Regions from separate parts of the Deinococcus sp. LM3 genome, predicted to be linked through region 1. Evidence: riboswitches for the same ligand, from Rfam matches in the RefSeq annotation. Region 1 holds a riboswitch; the other holds the start of a gene.
What was found. Region 1 has a riboswitch for thiamine pyrophosphate ahead of thiC (phosphomethylpyrimidine synthase ThiC). Riboswitches for the same ligand answer to the same signal wherever they lie in the genome.

Region 1 (4,404 bases):
CCTGCTGTGCGCCCTGACGGCCGCCGGGCTGCCCCCCACCGCCGGATTCATCGCGAAGTTCGCGCTCGTGCAGGCCGGCGTGCAGAGCGGCACCGCGCTCGCGTGGGTGGCCGTCACCTGCGCGCTGCTGGCGAGCCTCGTGACGCTGCTGGCGCTGCTGAACATCTGGCGCGGCTTCTTCTGGGGCGAGGCGACCGGCACCCGGCCCGCGCCCGCCCCGCGCGGCACGCGCCTGCCCGCCTACGCGGCGTCCGCGCTGGTCGCGGCGCTCGCCGTGGGCGGCGGCTCCCTGCTGTCCTTCACCGGGGCCGCCGCCAGCGAACTGCGCGGCGACAGTTACGTGCGCGGCGTGCTGGGCACAGGCCCGGTCGTCATCCCCGACGCGCCCGCCGGAGATCAGCCAGACGGAGAGCGACCGGCCGGAGAGCAACCATGAGGGGCGTGGCGCTGAACCTGCTGCTGGCCGTCACCTGGGCGCTGTTCGCCGGTCAGGTCGCCGTGCGCGAACTACTCGTCGGGTTCCTGGTGGGCTTCGGGATCCTGGCGCTGTTCCCGCGCGCGCTCGGCACGGCCGGATACGTGCGGCGCAGCCTCGCCACCCTGCGCTTCACGGGCTTCTTCCTGAAGGAACTCTCGCTCGCGAACGTACAGGTGGCGCTGCTGGCCCTGCACCCCCGCCCGCCGCTGAACCCCATGATCGTCGCGTACCCCATGCGCCTCGAGGGCGAGACGGCGCAGACGCTGCTGGCCGCCACCATCACCCTGATGCCCGGCACGGTCGCCATGGGCTTCGACGACGAACGCCGCGTGCTGTACGCGCACGCCATCGGCCTGCCCGGCGCGGCCGAGGCGCGCGACTCCATCCGGCGGGTCGAGGACGCCCTGCTGCCGGTCCTGACCCGCCGCGCCACCCCGGAGGTCCACCCGTGATCCTGAACCTGGCCCTCGTCATCGTGACGCTCTCCACCCTGCTCGTCGCGGCGCGCGTCCTGCGCGGCCCCAGCTGGGGCGACCGCATCATGGCCTTCGACTTCCTGAGCGTGAACCTGATCGTCCTGATCGTCCTGATCGCCGTGAAGACCCGCCTGCTGGTCGTGCTAGACGCCGCGCTGGTCCTGAGCCTGCTGGGCTTCCTGACCACCGTTGCCCTGACCCGCTACCTGCTGACCGGCCGGGTGATGCGGTGAACGACTTCAGTCCGCTGCGCGACATTCCCATCCTGATCGGGTCGTTCTTCGTCCTGACCGCCGCCATCGGCGTGCTGCGCTTCCCCGACCTGTACACCCGCCTGCACGCCAGCAGCAAACTCGTCACGCTCGGCTCGGCCGGCATCTTCCTCGGCGCGGCGCTCGAACTGACCGAGGCGGCCGCCTTCACGCGGCTCGCCGCGACCCTGCTGTTCCTGTTCCTGACCACACCCCTAAGCGCGTACCTGATCGCGCAGGCCGCGTACCTGCGCGCCCTGCCGCCTCACCTGAGCGGCCCGGACGAATGGAATCAGCTGGGCAGGCACCCGCAACCCGGCGACGAACCCCCCCGCGACGACCCCGCCGACTGATACGGCGCGGGCATCACGGCGGAGGCAGGCCCTGACGGCTGCCTCCGCCTTTCCGTGTCCCGGTTTCGCCTGTTCCGGTCGTCGGGCCGCCCGGATCGGGGGCCGCTTGACGTGCGCGGGGGGCGGTGTACACTCGGGGCAGTCACCAGGGGTGCCGTGCCCGCGCGTTGCGGGCGGCTGAGAGAACGTCGTGTTCAACCCTAGGAACCTGATCTGGTTTGTACCAGCGGAGGGAGCGTGACGGGTGCCGAAACAGTTGTCGTGTTTCGCCCCCCTCCGACGCGTGAGGGGGGCGTTTTTTGATTGCCAGACCAGTGACCTGACCGGCGGGACCGCGCCGCCGCCTGCCCGGCGGCCTGCCCGGACCCTGCCTCTCCCCTGTCTGTTTCTGCCTGATACGGATTCCGTTTGTTTCGCTGACAGATCGGAACACCACCGATCTGCCAGCTCCACGTCCGGAACCCGTTTTTCTCCTACTCGCTCCGCTCGGATTGAACGGGCTTTGCAGCCCATTCAATCGGAGTCCGTATGACCCGGCGCTGCCTGCCGTGTCCGGCCGGAGTCGTGTTCCGGACGCCCCTGTGCGCGTCCGGCGGCCCTGTCCTGTTCCCATTTTCCTGGAGTTCCCATGACCACCCTGACCGACCCTGCCCCCGAAGCCCTGACGATCCTCGACCCGGAACTGACCGCGCCGTTCCCGAACAGCGAGAAGGTGTACCTGACCGGCACGCTGCATGCGGGCGTGCGGGTGCCGGCGCGGCGCATCCGGCAGTCACCGACCCTGGAACGCGTGGGCGACCTGACCCGCACGGTGCCGAACCCGGCCCTGCTCGTGCCGGATACGAGCGGGCCGTACACGGACGCCCGCCTGAGCGTGGACCTGCGCGCCGGGCTGGGGCACGCGCGGCCCTGGCTGGCCGGGGACGCCCGCCTGGAACTGGCGCGGGAGCGGCATCACCCGGCGCTGGACCTCAGCGGGCCGCTGCCGTTTCCGCGCGTACCCCGCCCGCGCCGCGCCCGCCCCGGCGCGGGCATCACGCAGCTTCAGGCGGCGCGGCGCGGCGAGATCACCCCCGAGATGGAGTTCGTCGCCCTGCGCGAGGCGCTGCGGCAGGAGACGGACTTCGACCTGACCCACCAGCATCCCGGTCAGGGGTTCGGGGCGGCCATTCCGCGCGAGATCACGCCGGAATTCGTGCGCGCCGAGGTCGCGCGGGGCCGCGCGGTGATCCCCGCGAACATCAACCACCCGGAACTGGAACCCACCGTGATCGGGCGGAACTTCCGGGTGAAGATCAACGCGAACCTCGGCACCAGCATCGTGACCAGCTCCATCGAGGAGGAGGTCGGGAAGATGATCTGGGCGACCCGCTGGGGCGCGGACACGGTCATGGACCTCTCGACGGGTCGGCACATCCACCCGACCCGCGAGTGGATCGTCCGGAACAGCGCCGTGCCGGTTGGGACCGTGCCCATCTATCAGGCGCTGGAGAAGGTGGGTGGCGTCGCCGAGGACCTGACCTGGGACGTGTACCGCGACACGCTGATCGAGCAGGCCGAGCAGGGCGTGGACTACATGACCGTCCACGCGGGTGTGCGCCTGGCGCACCTGCCGCTGACCGCGCGGCGGCGCACCGGAATCGTGTCGCGCGGGGGGAGCATCCTCGCCAAGTGGTGCCTCGCGCATCACCGCGAGAACTTCCTCTATACCCACTTCGCGGACATCTGCGAGATCCTCGCCGCGTACGACATCACCTTCAGCCTCGGGGACGGCCTGCGCCCCGGCAGCATCGAGGACGCGAACGACGCCGCGCAGTTCGCGGAACTGGACACCCTGGGCGAACTCACCCGCGTCGCGTGGAACCACGGCGTGCAGACCATGATCGAAGGCCCCGGCCACGTCCCCATGCAGCTGATCCGCGAGAACATGACCCGGCAGCTGGACGTGTGCCAGGAAGCGCCGTTCTACACGCTGGGGCCGCTGACGACCGACATCGCGCCCGGCTACGACCACATCACGTCCGCCATTGGCGCGGCGCAGATCGCGTGGTACGGCACCGCCATGCTGTGTTACGTCACGCCGAAGGAGCACCTGGGCCTCCCGGACCGGCAGGACGTGCGTGACGGCGTGATCGCGTACCGCATCGCCGCGCACGCCGCCGACCTCGCCAAGGGCCACCCCGGCGCGCAGGCCCGCGACAACGCCCTGAGTAAGGCGCGGTTCGAGTTCCGCTGGGAGGACCAGTTCAACCTGTCCCTGGACCCGCTGAAGGCCCGCGCGCTGCACGACGAGACGCTGCCCGCCGACGCGGCGAAGACCGCGCACTTCTGCTCCATGTGCGGCCCGCACTTCTGCTCCATGAAACTCAGCCACGACCTGCGCGCCCCCGACGTGCTGGCCGGACTGGAGGAGAAAGCCCGCGAGTTCCGCGCGCTGGGCGGCGAGGTGTACGTGCCCCGCCAGGAACAGGCACCGGAGGGAGAGGCGTGAAGCTCGGCCGCCTGTACCTGGTGGCCACGCCCCGCGCCGGGCAACCGGAACCCGAATTCCTGGCGCGCCTTGAGGCTGCGCTGGACGGCGGCGTGGACACCCTGCAACTGCGCTGCAAGGACTGGGAGGCGGGGGCCTACATCGCGCTGGGTGAGCGGGTGGCGGCGCTGGCCCGCGCGCGCGGCGTGCCCCTGTTCATCAACGACCGCGTGGACGTCGCCGCCGCGTGCGGGGCGGACGGCGTGCACCTGGGGCAGGGGGACCTGCCGCCCGCCTGGGCGCGCAGGCTCGTACCGGGGCTGCCCCTGGGCCTGAGCACGCACGCGCCCGCGCAGGCGCACGCCGCGCTGGCCGA
Region 2 (4,404 bases), on a different contig from region 1:
CCCAGCGCCAGGGGCAGACCGAAACTCAGCGCCGAGTACAGGAACACCAGCACCGCCCCCGCCAGCACGCCCGGCAACGCCAGCGGCAACGCCACCCCCAGCGCCGCCCGCCACGCCGAGGCACCCAGCGACCGCGCCGCCCCCACCGCGTTCACCGGCACCCGCGAGAACCCCGCGTACCCCAGCCGCACCATCACCGGCAGGTTAAAAAACAGGTTCCCCAGCAGCAGCAACGCCGGCGTGTCACTCAGATTCACGCCCGTCAGCTTCGTCACCCACCCCTGCGGCCCCAGCAGCGCACTCAGGCCCAGCACCGCCACCAGCGTCGGCGTCACGAACGGCAACAGCAGGAGCCGCAGGAACAACGCCTTCCCCCGCACCTCGAACCGCGACAGCAGAAACGCCAGCGGCACCCCCACCAGCAGCGCCGCCAGCGTCGTCACGCCCGCCTGCGCCAGCGTCCACCACAACCGACCCTGAAAGTACGGGTCCGCCCACACCGACAGGTTCACGCCGCCCTCCGACAGCGTCCTGGCCAGCGGCAGCACCAGGAACACGGCCACGAAGATCAGGCCCGGCAGGGCGAGGAGCCAACCTGTCAGCCTGGGCGGGGTCATGGGTGGGCGCCTGCGGCGGGCTTCCCCACCCCCCAGCCCCCATCCCCAGGGGGGACGGGGGAGCGGCGCTGCGCTGGGCAGGTATTTCTCTGGCCTGCCTGGCGGGGACCGGGCGGGAACGGCCACTGACGGGGTTGCAGACCTCCGAATGCGCGCCGTTCGCCCCGCGCGCTGCGCGCACGACGGGCCCGGTGGCTGCTTCGGTTGGTTGGCAGGGTGTCTGGGTGCATGTCGGCAGGTTCTACTTTTCCAGCTTGAGCAGAGATGTCAGTCCTGGCTCCCCTTGAGGGGAGCTGTCAGCGCAGCTGACTGAGGGGTCCTGCGAAGCAGAGGGGTTGTTCTTTCCGCATCCTCATCGTGCCCGGAGCACCTGTGTGATCCAGGCGTCCACGAGGCGTTGGGGGTTGGCGGCGATGTCGGGCTTGATGGGGGTGGGGGTGGGTTCCTGCGCGAATGTGTAGACGGGGTTGAGGGGGGTGCCTTTCACGGCGGGGTAGATCCACATGCGGGTGGGGATGTCGGTCTGGACGGGTGCGCTCAGCATGAAGTCCACGAATTTGCGGGCCAGGGCGGTCTGTTTGCTGCCTTTGAGGATGCCGACGCCTTCGAGTTGGGTGTAGGTGCTGCCGGGCAGGAACAGGTTGGCGGTCGGGGCCTGCGCGGGGAGTTTGCTGGGGTTGAAGCCGTCGGCGTAGAACACTTCGGCGGCGGGGCTGCTGGCGTAACTGAGGACGATGGGGTAGCGGCCGCCGTTGCGGGTGAAGTCCTTGTAGTAGGCGTCGCTCCAGCCGCGTGTGACTTTCATGCCGCCGGCGCGGGCGGCGCGCCACCAGTTCCAGGCGCCCGCCTCGCCGTAGTGGTTGACGGTGGCGAGCAGGAACGCGAGGCCGGGGCTGCTGGTGGCGGGGCTCTGCACGACGGTCAGCCGCGCGTAGGCGGGGGTTTTCAGGTCGTCGAGGCTTCTGGGCAGGGCGACCTTGTTCTTCTCGAACCACGCGCGGTCGTAGTTCAGGGCGACGAAGCCGTAGTCGACGGTGTTCAGCAGGCCGTCCTCGCTCAGGCGGTACGCGGCGGGCACGCGGGAAAGCGCGGGGCTCCTGTACGGCTGGAGGAGGTCGGCCTGCCGAGCGCGGGGCAGCAGGCTGTTGTCCAGGCCGTACACCACGTCGGCAATCGGGGCGCGGCGGGTGAGGATCAGGCGGTTCAGGAGTTCCCCGGCGTCGCCGCCCTTGATGAAGCGGACCTTCGCCCGGTTCTGCGTCTCGAACGCGGCGATCAGCTTCCTGTCCACGTCGAAGGAGTCGTGCGTGATGACGGTCAGCGTCGTCTGGGCTGGGTTGCTCTGGGCGCTGGCGGCGCTGGCAAGGGCAAGTGCGGCAAGTACGGTCAGTGTGTTACGCATATAGAAAAGTCCCCTCGCGTCACGAGGGGAAGCGGTGGGCAGTCGCCACACGTGGGGTGTGGGCTGCCGGTCACGCTCCCTCCGCCGGTATGACCCGGATCAGGTTCCTGGGGTAATTCTCAGCCCGCCTCTGTCGGCAGGCACCCCCGGTGACGCATCCGGCAGGATAGCGCAGGCCGCCGCGCGGGGGTGTCCTGCGTCACCTGTTGCGGTTGCGGGGCGCGGCGCGTGCCACGCTGGGCCATGCGGAATCTGCTGGTGTGGGTGGTCGTGCAGGATGAGCGGGGCCGGGTGCTGCTGGGCCGCCGGGACGGCTCGGCGTATGGGCATGGTCTGTGGGGCCTGCCGGGCGGTCAGGTGGAGCCCGGCGAGGGTCTGCCCGAGGCGGCGGCGCGCGAGGTGCGCGAGGAGGTGGGCCTGAGCTTGAACCCGACCGGCCTGCGGGTGCTGGGCGTGCGGCGTTACGAGGTGGACGGCGCGCAGGGCACGGACTTCCTGTTCCGCGCGCCGGACTGGGCGGGCGTGCCGCAGGCGCTGCACAAGACCTCGGAGGTCGCGTGGTTCGCGCCGGGCGACCTGCCGGACGACGCGCTGCCCTGGCTGGCGCCGCTGCTGGACGCGCACCTGAACCGGGGTGTGTTCGTGACCGAGCAGCTGTCCGACGTGCGCGCGGCGCGGGAGATCGCGTGACGTTTCACCTGGTGGCGTGGGCGGTGCTGCTGGACGGGCAGGGGAGGGTGCTGCTGGGGCGGCGCAGCGGCGCGTCGTACGCGGACGGCCTGTGGGGGCTGCCGGGCGGGCATGTGGAGGCGGGGGAGACCCTGGCGGGCGCGGCGGCGCGCGAGGCGGCCGAGGAGGTGGGCGTGACGCTGGACCCGGCGGCGCTGGCGTGCCTGGGCGTGGCCCGGTACGACCTGGACGGTTCGCAGGGGCTGGACGTGTTCTTCGAGGCGCGTTCCTGGGCCGGAAAGCCGCGCCCGCTGGACAAGACCTCGGAGGTCGCGTGGTTCGCGCCCGACGCCCTACCAGAAGACGCGCTGCCGTGGCTGGGCGCGGCGCTGGACTTGCACCTGCGGGGCGGCGTGCGGCTGGCCGAGCAGGTGGACGGCATGGCGCAGGTGCGGGCGTTGCCACTGGCGGTGGTGGGCCGGCCCAACTAAGGGTGTCCTGCGGAAGACCGGGTGCGCGGCTCTGTGACGGACACCGCAGTCCCGTTTCTTTCCAACTGGAATACTTCCAGATGAAATGAAAACGGCGACTTCCCTCCAACCCCCACCCGCCGCCAGAGACACGGACGACGCCCTGTACCTGCTCGTGCGCACCACGCTGCGCTTCTCGCGGCGATTCCGGCAGGCGCTTGACGAACCGCTGGAACGTGCGCTGGGCCTGAACACCAAGGAACTGCTGGTGCTGGCCAGCGTGATGGACGGTTTCGATACGCCCGGCGCGGTCGCTGCCCGCCAGAACCTGCCCGCTCCCACCGTGACCCGCATCGTGACCAAACTGGTCGGCGCGGGCCTCGTACAGCGCGTCACGGACCCCGCCGATCTGCGCCTGCAACGCCTGCGCCTCACCCCGCAGGGCGAGGCGACCCGCGTCCGCACCCGCGCCACCGGGCAGGACATCGTGCAGGCCCACTTCGGGCACCTGCCGCCCGAGCGCGTGCAGGCCGCCCTGGCCGCCCTGAACGCCCTGGACGACGCCCTGAACGCCGCTCTGCCTACCCCTGCCGGAGAGCGCCCATGACCGCCCCCACCCCGGCCCCCACGCACAGCGGCCTGAACGAACGCGAGAAGATCCTGGCGTTCGCAGGCATCCTGACCGTGCTGTTCCTGTCCAGCCTCAACCTGACCGTGGTCGGCAGCGCCATGCCGCGCGTCATCAGCGACCTGGGCGGCTTTCACCTGTACGCCTGGGCGTTCACGGCGTACTCGCTGGCGACCACCATCACCATTCCCATCGTGGGCACCATCAGCGACCGCTACGGCCGCCGCCCCCTGATCCTGCTCGGGATCGCCGTCTTCGCCCTGGGCAGCGTCGGGCTGGGCTTCGTGCAGAACATGGAAGGCCTGATCGCCCTGCGCGCCGTGCAGGGCATCGGCGGCGGCACCCTGATGGCCATGAGCTTCACCGCCATCGCCGACCTGTTCACGCCCATCGAACGCGGCCGCTACCAGGGCTACACCGGCGCCGTCTGGGGCGTCAGCTCGGTGGTCGGGCCGCTCGTCGGGGGGTTCCTGACCGACCACCTGGGCTGGCGCAGCGTGTTCTTCGTGAACCTGCCCTTCGCGCTGCTCGCCGCGTACTTCATCTGGCGCTTCTTCCGGCTGCCCGCCCCCGCGCACGATCCGGCCGCGCACGCCCGCTTCGACACCCCCGGCGCAT

Region 2: it holds a riboswitch for thiamine pyrophosphate, as region 1 does, so the genes downstream of both, BXU09_RS02665 (thiamine ABC transporter substrate-binding protein) here and thiC (phosphomethylpyrimidine synthase ThiC) in region 1, are expected to answer to the same signal.

The regions. Positions count from the first base shown of each region.
Region 1 covers NZ_MUFV01000003.1:271,670-276,073, forward strand. The annotation lists gene BXU09_RS17145 (proton-conducting transporter membrane subunit) at 1-436, shown strand, start outside; gene BXU09_RS17150 (Na+/H+ antiporter subunit E) at 433-930, shown strand; gene BXU09_RS17155 (monovalent cation/H+ antiporter complex subunit F) at 927-1,187, shown strand; gene mnhG (monovalent cation/H(+) antiporter subunit G) at 1,184-1,558, shown strand; TPP riboswitch at 1,696-1,811, shown strand; gene thiC (phosphomethylpyrimidine synthase ThiC) at 2,187-4,049, shown strand; gene thiE (thiamine phosphate synthase) at 4,046-4,404, shown strand, end outside.
Region 2 covers NZ_MUFV01000001.1:574,249-578,652, reverse strand. The annotation lists gene BXU09_RS02670 (iron ABC transporter permease) at 1-617, opposite strand, end outside; gene BXU09_RS02665 (thiamine ABC transporter substrate-binding protein) at 970-2,019, opposite strand; TPP riboswitch at 2,078-2,177, opposite strand; gene BXU09_RS02660 (NUDIX hydrolase) at 2,263-2,709, shown strand; gene BXU09_RS02655 (NUDIX domain-containing protein) at 2,706-3,179, shown strand; gene BXU09_RS02650 (MarR family winged helix-turn-helix transcriptional regulator) at 3,265-3,765, shown strand; gene BXU09_RS02645 (MDR family MFS transporter) at 3,762-4,404, shown strand, end outside.